Spirosoma rhododendri: one gene and its partner. The protein of the gene in region 1 interacts with the protein of each later gene in a pairwise test. Links are inferred from orthologs where the notes say so. Each region holds a gene or a part of one and is shown in the gene's direction. Other genes may lie near its edges.

Region 1 (6,468 bases):
TGTCGCGCAGGAAGGGCTGAATCTGATCAGGGTGTAACCGCCCGAAGTACTGCCCAACCCCTTTCTTATCGTAGAACCGCCGGAAGGTAAACACGGCGTTTTGCCGCACGTAGTACGGGCATAGTCCTTCCTTCTTCCCAACCCCGTCGGCCCCGACGGTGCAGAACGGAAAATCGAGCACGGCCACACCGGGTTGTTGCCGGATAACGGCGCAATAACGCAGCACATCGGCCGATACGACCGGCGTCGGCACGAATTCACGGAGTCGATAGGCGGTGTACCACTCAGCCCCCAGCAGACCCAGCACCGCTATACCGATTACCGCCCCCACCCGATGCCGGGGCCACCGCACCGACAGGGCCAGCAGACCGAACAATACCGGATAGACCAGACTGGCGCGGCCACCGTGCCGATTGTACGTAAACCACGGAAACAGTTTCAACGTCGGTAGAAGCACCGGGTGATAGAGCAGGCACAGTACCAGCATCGACCCGATGGGTAGCCACAGGGCCACCCGCCGACGAATTTGCCACCAACCCAATCCCGCCAGTACCACTAACCCCAACCCCGGACTACCCTGCCCGAAGCTTTCGTAGATGTCGTGGATCCAGCGCGAATAGTCATGGTCGAAGGTGTGCAGGCCGGGCAGATACGGAATCAGCAGCCGCACCGGACTAGACCAGAGCGGAGCCAGCGGCACCTCCGCGAAATCGAAGCCCCACGCGCCAAACGCGATCTGAATTGTCAGCGGCAGATACAGCCAAAGGCTCAGTAGAATCAGCCCGATCATTAGCCAGCCCGACGCACCGGGTTTGAATCCGGCGATAATTCCTGCCCAACCCGTTTGTTGATACCAACGCCACAACGCCCACCCCAGCACGGGCAGCGTCAATGTCGTAAACGTCAGCGCGTAACCCGCGACGTAGGCCAATTCCTGCCCCAGCACCTGCACGTGTAGCCATACCCAGACCAGCACAAACGATAGCGTGAGCGGTCGGCGGTCGAGCACGTCGCGCAGTAGCCGGTAGGTTGCCACCATGCACAGCACCGTCCAGTGGTCGATGCAGACGTTCATGTGCACCGGAAATTTCCAGACCGCGTAGACGTTGAACACCGACACGGCCAACCCAAACAAGGCACTTTTCGCGAAGCCGTACCAGGGTCGCAGCAGCGCGCAGCTCCCAACGGCGGTCAGCACCAGCGTGTAAACGTAGTAGTATTGCAGGTACGGCCCGGCGGGACCAAACAGCCGGTAACAGATGGCGTACCAGTAGTCACGCTCGAAGCCCCAGTCGAGAAAAATCTGGTTGATGCCGTAGGGGTAAAACGTCTGGTTGTTCAGCAGATGAAGCATCGGCCAGGGCCAGAGCGTCAGGTTGCTGGCAAACACATAACCTACGTACTCAAACTGATCGGTGTCGGTACCGTCGGAGAGCGGGTGGCTAAAATCGCCGACGATACCCACCGCCAATAAGCCCGTCAGCACCGCCAGCCCCGCATAGGCCAGCCACAGCCGATAGCTGGTTTGCTGGTGCGGTACGATTGGCGCGACGGCGAGGTTAGACATAGATTTTTGGACAGGATTACAGGATTCGCAGGATTTGTGGAATTTTATGTAAGTCATCCATTACCGTGGTGTCATGTCTGGAACGCCAGCCCGGCGATGAATGAATCAAATAAAATCCTGTCAATCCTGTAATCCTGTCTAATAAAAATCCGGTCGGGCAAAAGTCTCGGTAAACGGCTATTTTTGCAATTCATTTTGCGGGGCCGTCCCACCGATAGCCCCCCACCTACTCCGTCATGGCCGATTACAACCACCAGCAAGTCGAAAAATACTGGCAGCAATTCTGGGACGACCACAACACGTTCAGCCCAAAATCCGACACCGACAAACCAAAGTACTACGCGCTTGACATGTTCCCCTACCCATCGGGTGCCGGGCTGCACGTGGGCCATCCGCTGGGGTATATCGCGTCGGATATTGTTGCCCGCTACAAGCGACTTAAAGGATATAACGTACTGCACCCCATGGGTTTCGACTCGTTTGGTCTGCCCGCTGAGCAGTATGCCATTCAGACTGGTCAGCATCCCGCCGTGACCACCGAAGCCAACCTGACGCGCTATATCGAGCAGTTGAAAAACATCGGTTTCAGCTACGACTGGACCCGCGAAATCCGCACCTCCGACCCATCGTATTACAAGTGGACGCAGTGGATTTTTATGGAACTGTTCCGCTCGTGGTATAACAAAGAAACCGATCATGCTGAGCCTATCGAAACGCTGACGGCGAAGTTTGCCGCCAACGGTACAGCGGGCGTTCAGGCGGCCTGCGATGACGACGTTACGTCGTTCACGGCCGACGAGTGGAACGCAATGAGCGAAACGGAGCAGTACGCCATCACGCTCAAATACCGCCTGACGTTCCTGGCCGATGCGGTCGTGAACTGGTGCCCGGCACTGGGTACCGTACTCGCCAATGACGAAGTGAAAGACGGCGTATCAGAGCGGGGCGGCTACCCCGTTGAGCAAAAACTGATGCGGCAGTGGATGATGCGGATCACCGCATACGCCGATCGCCTGCTCACCGGCCTCGACACCATCGACTGGACTGAGTCAATCAAGGAACAACAACGCAACTGGATCGGCAAATCGGTCGGCGCGAGCGTGCGGTTTAAGGTTCAAGGTTTAACGTCTAAGGTTGATGAAAGCGAAGCAACCACAAACCACAAACTTCAAACCACAAACTTCATCGAGGTCTTCACCACCCGTGTCGACACGATCTATGGCGTGACGTTTATGGTGCTGGCCCCGGAGCACGAACTGGTGCCGAGCCTGACGACGCCCGAACAGCAGCAGGCCGTTGAGGAGTACATCAACGCAGCCAAAATGCGCTCGGAGCGCGACCGGATGGCCGACGTAAAAGGCGTGTCGGGTGTGTTTACGGGCAGCTGCTGCCTCAATCCGCTGAACAACGAGCCCGTCCCCATCTACCTGGCCGATTACGTACTGGCGGGTTACGGCACGGGCGCGGTCATGGCCGTTCCGTCGGGCGATCAGCGCGACTACGGCTTCGCCAAGCACTTTAATCTGCCGATCATCCCTGTCCTTGACGCGCAGAAGGACCTCGATCAGCAGGCCGACAACACGAAGGAAGGTCATTACATCAATTCGAGAATCATTAATGGCCTGACCTACAAGGAGGCCACGGCGACGCTGATTGCCTGGCTGGAAGAACGTGGAATGGGCAAAGGCAAGGTCAATTTTCGCCTGCGCGATGCCGTGTTCAGTCGCCAACGCTACTGGGGCGAACCCGTTCCCGTGTACTTCGGCGAGAATGACGGTTCGACGGGTCGATTGCCTTACCTGATCGACGAATCAGACCTACCGCTCGAACTGCCCGCCATCGATAAATACCTGCCGACCGAAACGGGCGAACCCCCGTTAGGCCGCGCGGAAGGGTGGAAATACAAGGAAGAATACGACTACGAACTGAGCACGATGCCGGGTTGGGCGGGCTCGTCGTGGTACTGGTACCGCTATATGGACCCGCACAATTCTGACCGCTTCGCCAGCAAAGAAGATGTCGACTACTGGCAGAACGTCGACCTGTACATTGGCGGTACCGAGCACGCAACGGGCCACCTGCTCTACAGCCGGTTCTGGAACAAGTTCATGCACGACCGGGGCTACGTGCCACAGGATGAGCCGTTCAAAAAGCTCATCAATCAGGGCATGATTCAGGGCCGAAGCAACTTTGTGTACCGGGTTAAAGGTACGGGCGTCGAAGGCATTGCCCCGGTGTTTGTGTCGCTCAATCAGATCAACGGACAGGACGTAACGCCCCTCCACGCTGACGTCAACATTGTCGACAATGACGTGCTGGACATCGAAGCGTTCAAAAAGGCGCGTCCTGATCTGGCCGACGGAGCTGAGTTTATTATCGAACCCGACGGCAAATATATTGTCGGGGCGGAAGTCGAGAAGATGTCGAAGTCGAAGTTCAACGTAGTGAACCCCGACGACATCGTCACGAAATACGGGGCCGACGTGCTGCGGATGTACGAGATGTTCCTCGGGCCGCTGGAGCAGGCTAAACCGTGGAATACCAACGGCATCGACGGCGTTTACCGCTTCGTTCGGAAGTTGTGGCGGCTGTTCTATAAAGACAACGCAACCGGTGAGAGCGAGTGGATCGTGACGGATGAAAATCCCACGCCTGCTGAGTTGAAAGTGCTGCACCGCACGATTCAGAAAGCCGAAAACGACATCGAAACGTATTCGTTCAACACGTCTATTTCGGCCTTCATGGTCTGCGTCAACGAACTGACGAGCCTCAATTGCCACAAGCGGGCCGTCTTGCAGGAACTGGTGTTGCTGCTGTCGCCCTACGCGCCACACATCGCCGAGGAACTGTGGGCGAAGCTGGGCAACGAGCCCGGCACGGTGTCGTACGCGCCATTCCCGGTCTTCACCCCGAACTACCTGGTCGAAGACTCGTTTGAGTACCCGATTCAGATCAATGGCAAGGTGCGGACAACGCTCAACTTCGCCGTCGACCGGGCACCGAAGGAGATCGAAGATGAGGTATTGGCTGACGAGGTCGTGCAGAAATGGCTGGAAGGCAAGACGCCTAAGAAGGTCGTCGTCGTGCCGAAACGCATCGTCAACGTAGTGATCTAGTTTTTATCGTCCATCAGAACAGAGCGGGGTGTTGGTTGCAACTGTAACCAACACCCCGCTTTGCATATCCGCTATCACGGTATTCATCATCGGTCTAGCCAGTTTCGCGCCAGCATAAGCTGTGTTCGTCAGAATTGCCATCGCGAGGGAGTTCGGCACAGGTAGGTTTGTATAGTCAACGCACTCCGAACCGACCATGACCCTCTCAACCATCGGCCTTGTCCACCTCATTGCGGCTTTCGTCGCCCTGCTAACCGGCACCCTCATCTTTTTTATCAATAAAGGTGGGCTACTGCACCGGCGGATCGGGTACGGCTACGTGGTCAGCATGTTGGTACTGAACCTATCGGCGTTCATGATTTACCGGCTGTTCGGCAAGTTTGGGCCTTTCCATGTGATGGCGCTGTTCAGCACGGCTTCCATCCTGGGCGGCATGGTACCGGCCTTGTTCCGCCACCGCGTGCGCAACTGGCTACAGTGGCATTATTACTTTATGAACTGGTCGGTCGTTGGCCTTTATGCCGCGTTTTGGGCCGAAACCTTTACCCGCACCCTGCCAATGGGTCAGTTCTGGCCGATCGTCGTGGGGGCCACGGTAACGACGACGACCGTAGGCGCCATCCTGATCCGGCGTAATGCCGCCCGATTTCTGTCCGTAGTCAGGAAAAAGGCACTCGTCTGACTGTCGGGTTTTCCCTTACCTCCGCTCGAAATCGCTAGCTTTGCCCAATGAAAAACTGCATTGCTGCGGGTCTGCTGGTTCTTTCGCTGGCGGGCTGTTCGCCCAAAACTTATACCCGCGTTCCGGCGGGCAAATCGGCTGGCTTCTTTAGCTATCACCCCAATCAGACTCCCAAAATTTCGGCGCACCGGGGCGGTGGCGACCTGAAAGGTTACCCCGAAAACTGCATCGAATCGTTTGCCTTTCTGGCGAAGCAAATGCCCGTCATAATCGAGTGCGACATCGACCTGACCAAAGACAGCGTGCTGGTGATGATGCACGACCAAACCCTCGACCGCACTACCACCGGCACCGGCAAACTCATCGACAGGACCTACGCCGAACTGGCGCCGTTTCGGCTCGAAGACAACATGGGCAACGTGACGCCCTACAAAATTCCGACGCTCGAACAGGTGCTGCGCTGGGGCAAGGGCAAAGTGACGTTCACCCTCGACGTGAAACGTAACGTGTCGTTCGACAAGGTGGTCGATATGGTACACCGGACGGGCGCGGGCGACTACGTGGCCGTGATTACCTACAACGCGCAGGACGCAGCTAAAGTCAACAAGCTTGATCCGAACCTGATGATTTCAGTAACGATCCGCAACCGCGCCGAGTACGACCGCCTGCACGATCTGGGCGTTCCCGACAACCGCATGGTTGCATTCGTGGGCGTGAAAGAACCCGACGCTGAACTGTACCAGTTTCTGCACCAAAAAGGCATTGCCTGCATTCTGGGCACGCTCGGTAACCTCGACAAACAGGCCGCTGCCAAAGGCGATCAGGTCTACAAACAGTTCGCCCGCAACGGTGCCGACATCATGTCGACCGACCGGCCGCTGGAAATCTGGCAGGCCGTACGCCCATAAGGCTGGTTCTTTTTACCCCTAAATCCCCTGAAGGGGACTTTGTCTATGTGCTAGCAAAGTCCCCTTCAGGGGATTTAGGGGTAAAAAGCCCTACACCTGCTAGTCAACTTTTCCGTCGGCGAATCTAGACAACCACCATAAAACCTCAGACAAATTCAGTAAACGAGTCGTCGTCTGCGCTTCTTTCCGCACGAA
Region 2 (4,471 bases), 1.7 Mb from region 1 along the record:
CTGCTTAGCACGACCATAGCGTCGGCGGCCGGGCCAAACGATTCGGTCAGTGTGCCGTTCCAGCTGTTCTCGTCGTGATTCTGCGTAAACAGCATCTGATAATACCAGGCCGGGAATCGCTTCTGGTTGGCGCTCCGCAGCGAGTCAAGGCTGGAGGTGTGACGGGCTCCTTTGGCGATAGCCTTCATCATGGTGTGCATGCTCCAGCCGTAGTTCATGTTGAAGCATTTGTCGAACTGTTTCGGCTCGTCTTCCCACTCCGACAACATAAACACCGTCTTGATCGAGTCGAGTTTGGGCCGTAACTGCGCCCAGAAGTCGACCGGTACGAACCCGGCGACGTCGCAGCGGTAACCGTCGACATCAAACTCGCGAACCCAGTATTGCATGGCGTCGATCATGCCGCTGCGCAGGGCCGGGTTGTCGTAGTTCAGGTCGATCACGTCGGTCCAGTCAGTGGGTTTGCCCGTGTTGGGGTCGATGGGGGCAATCATCTGCCCGTTGACGAGCGTGTACCAGTCGGGGTGTTCGCGAATCCAGACGTGATCACGGCCGGTATGGTTGGCCACCCAGTCGAGGATAACGTGCATACCCAGCGCGTGCGCCCGGTTGACGAGGGCTTTCAGATCAGCCGCCGTACCGTAATTCTGGTTGATGGCTTTGTAGTCGGCAATGGCATAGGGGCTGCCCAGCGTGCCTTTTTTCGCCGTCTGGCTGATGGGGTAGATGGGCATCAGCCACAGAATATCGACGCCCATTTCTTTCAGGCGGGGCAGCTGTTTTTCCACGGCCTTAAACGTGCCTTCAGCCGAAAACTGCCGGATATTTACTTCGTAGATCGTCGCGTTCTTCGCCCACTCCGGAGCTGGTGGACCGGCTAGTACGGCCGTATCGGTAGGGGTGTTTGCCAGCGTTGCGTTGTGCTCGGTGGATTTCTGGTCCCCGCAACCCGCTAGCAATAGACTGATACTGAGTAGCGTGAGGATATAAGTTCGGATCATACCGGATCTGGATCGTACAAGTCGAGTAGATAAAAAAATCAGGCGGGTACCGTCGTGCTGACGTGTTTCAGTTCCCGGATAGCGGCTTCTGGGTCAGCGGCTTTGAAGACCGAACTGCCTGCCACCAGTGTGTCGGCACCGGCCCGCAGCAGGTCGGCCGCGTTGGCCAGGCTCACTCCGCCGTCGACCTCGATCCGGGCCGACGAGCCATTCGCCAGCAGCAACTGCTTCAGTTGCGCCACTTTCCGAATCGTGTGCGGGATAAACGATTGCCCGCCGAAACCGGGGTTGACCGACATAATCAGCACAACGTCGATCTCGGCCAGCACGTCTTTCAGCAGTTCAACGGGCGTGTGCGGGTTCAGGGCTACCCCAGCTTCGCAGCCCAGCTCGCGGATGTGCGCCAGCGTACGGTGCAGGTGGGGGCAGGCTTCGTAATGTACCTGAATGACGGCGGCCCCACCTTTGGCAAAATCAGCGAGGTAACGGTCGGGCTGGGTAATCATCAGGTGAACGTCCAGCGGTTTTTTGCACAGGTTGTGGGCGACTTCCAGCAGTGGAAAGCCAAACGAGATATTCGGAACAAACTCCCCGTCCATCACATCGAAATGCAGATAATCGGCCTCGCTGCGGTTAATCATGTCCATTTCCCGATCGAGGTGGGCAAAATTGGCAGCGAGGAGGGAGGGGGCAATAGCGGGAAGCGACATAGCAGTTCTGAACCAACCGACCCTGAAAACCAGCCGCCATAAAATCATTCGGTAAAAGGGAATGGTTCTGGCTGTAATCGGTTGGATCGTACTAATTTTTATTCGGTAAAACTAGCTAATTTTTTCACTCGGTCACCGAAATACGGTCAATATTGCCAGTAAGATCCTACCCTTGTTTTTCGTCGTAGCGTACTGCGTTTTTACCCGGTATCCGACTTATTTTGTACCATGAATCCTCAACAGCGTATTAATGAACTGACCGATAAACTGATCTGGTACAATCAGCAGTATTACCAGAACAGCATTTCGGAAGTCGACGATTTTACCTTCGATCAGCAACTTCAGGAGTTAACCCTTCTCGAAAAACAATACCCCGAACTACGCCGGCCCGACAGCCCCACGCAGCGCGTCGGCGGTACGATTAGCAAGGAATTTGCCACGGTGTACCACCGCTTCCCGATGCTGTCGCTCGGCAACACCTACTCCGAAACAGACCTGATCGAGTTCGACAACCGGGTACGGAAAGGGCTGCGCGACGAACCCTACGAGTATATCTGCGAACTGAAATTCGACGGCGTCGCGCTGAGCATGACCTACGAAAACGGGGTGCTGGTACAGGGCGCAACGCGTGGCGACGGCGTTCGCGGTGACGATATCACGGCCAACATCCGCACGATCCGCACGATGCCGCTGACCGTACGCGCCCAGGACGATCTGCCCGCGCTGTTTGAGGTGCGGGGCGAAGGATTTCTGCCGCTGGCCGAATTTGAGCGGATAAACAAAGAGCGCGAAGACATTGGCGAACCACTGCTGGCTAACCCGCGCAATGCCGCGTCGGGAACGTTTAAGCAGCAGGATTCGGGGGCGGTCGCCAAACGCCGGCTCGACTGCTACCTGTACTCGTTTTTGTCGGAACCCAACCCCGACGGAACCGAGCGGTTTCAGACCCACGAAGAAAGTCTGGTGGGGCTGGCGCACTGGGGCTTTAACGTGTCGCCGACCTGGCGGAAGTGCGCTACGATCAGCGAGGTGATGGCCTACATCAACGAGTGGGAAACCCGGCGCTTCGACCTGCCGCTGGGCACCGACGGTATCGTGATCAAAGTCAACCGCTACGATCAGCAGCGCGAGCTGGGCTACACGGCCAAAAGTCCGCGCTGGGCCATTGCGTTCAAGTACAAAGCGATGGCCGCGAGCACCACGCTCAACGCCATCAACTACCAGGTGGGCCGAACCGGTGCCGTGACGCCTGTGGCCATGCTGACGCCGGTGCTGCTGGCGGGGACCGTCGTAAAACGGGCATCGCTGCACAATGCCAACGAGATTCAGCGGCTGGGCGTCGAACTGCACGACACGGTGTTTGTCGAGAAAGGCGGGGAGATCATTCCCAAAGTCACGGGTGTTGACCTGACGAAACGACACGGGCAGACCGAACCGATCATCTACCCAACCCATTGCCCCGCCTGCGACACCCCGCTGATCCGGCGCGAAGGGGAAGCGCATTTCTATTGCCCAAACGAAAAAGGGTGCCCTCCGCAGCGGCAGGCCCGATTTGAGCACTTTATTCAGCGCCGGGCCATGAATATCGAAAGCCTGGGCGAAGGCAAGATTCAGCTGCTCATCGACCGCAATCTGGTGCAGACCCCCGCCGATCTCTACGACCTGACGAACGAGCAATTGCTGGGGCTGGAGAAAGCGTACCCGGCCGACGATACCGGCAAGGTGCGGGTGGTGAAGTTTGGGCAGAAAACTGTCGATAATATTCTGACGGCCATCGAACGGTCGAAAACCCAGCCATTCGCCAATGTCGTTTTTGCGCTCGGTATCCGCTACGTGGGCAACACCACCGCCGAGCGCCTGACCGATTATTTCGGCTCGATGGACGCGCTGATGGCGGCTTCGCTCGAAACGCTGTCTGGCGTGCCCGACGTCGGGCCGCGCATCGCGCAGAGCGTAGCTGAGTGGTTCGGCGAGGCCGATAACCAACACTATGTACAGCGGCTGAAGGCCGCCGGGTTGCAGATGGTGGGCGAGCGCAAAGTGGTCGAAGCGGTGAGCGATACCCTGACGGGAAAGACGTTTCTCTACAGTGGTACCTTCACCAACTACACCCGCGAAGAAATCGAAACGCAGATTGCGGCCCACGGCGGCCGGTTGTTGAGTGGCGTTTCGAAGAAGCTGAATTACCTGATCGTAGGTGAAAATGCCGGACCGTCGAAAGTTGCCAAAGCCCAGCAGTTGAACGTACCGATGATCGGCGAAGACGAATTCACGGCCATGCTGGGCGAGTAAACGCCCGAACCAACGCTTTCCCAATCAATTCCCGTAACTTTGTCATAACATTTCGGCTTGCAGCAACATGAATACTCGTTTTCACGGCGTCGGCGTCGCCATCGTAACGCCGTTTACCGCCGACCACGCCATTGATTTTGATGGCTTCGGGCGCGTCGTTCGTCACATTTCCGAGGGGGGCGTTCGCTATATCGTTCTTCAGGGTACCACCGGTGAGTCGCCCACGGTGACGAAAGCCGAGAAGAAACAGCTGCTGCAATACCTGAAAGAAAACAATCCGAAAAACCTGCCTATCGTTTACGGCGTTGGTGGCAACGTGACGAGCGAGGTTGTGGCGGGTATGAGCGACATCGATTTCGAAGGCGTCGACGCCATTCTGTCGGTGTGTCCGTACTATAACAAGCCGGGAAAACGGGGCGTTATCGAGCATTTTACCCGTATCGCCGATGCCTGTCCGGTGCCGGTTAT

The links.
Region 2: the proteins of leuS (region 1) and ligA interact in binary tests that used the Escherichia coli proteins (3 or more experiments, as listed by UniProt). The link is inferred for Spirosoma rhododendri from one-to-one orthologs.

What each region holds. Positions count from the first base shown.
Region 1 is NZ_CP051677.1:3,767,741-3,774,208, reverse strand. Bases 1,440-4,883 are described here. They hold leuS (leucine--tRNA ligase), read left to right. Parts: upstream 1,440-1,803; coding sequence 1,804-4,683; downstream 4,684-4,883. Other genes in these bases: HH216_RS15715 (DUF2306 domain-containing protein), read left to right, coding at 4,880-4,883; HH216_RS15725 (hypothetical protein), read right to left, coding at 1,440-1,567. Also shown: more of HH216_RS15725, read right to left, coding at 1-1,439; more of HH216_RS15715, read left to right, coding at 4,884-5,365; HH216_RS15710 (glycerophosphodiester phosphodiesterase family protein), read left to right, coding at 5,413-6,273.
Region 2 is NZ_CP051677.1:5,497,882-5,502,352, reverse strand. The notes cover bases 1,513-4,471. They hold ligA (NAD-dependent DNA ligase LigA), read left to right. Parts: upstream 1,513-1,939; coding sequence 1,940-4,003; downstream 4,004-4,471. Other genes in these bases: dapA (4-hydroxy-tetrahydrodipicolinate synthase), read left to right, coding at 4,071-4,471; rpe (ribulose-phosphate 3-epimerase), read right to left, coding at 1,513-1,711. Outside these bases: HH216_RS23110 (alpha-amylase family glycosyl hydrolase), read right to left, coding at 1-1,001; more of rpe, read right to left, coding at 1,040-1,512. UniProt on the Escherichia coli protein: DNA ligase that catalyzes the formation of phosphodiester linkages between 5'-phosphoryl and 3'-hydroxyl groups in double-stranded DNA using NAD as a coenzyme and as the energy source for the reaction.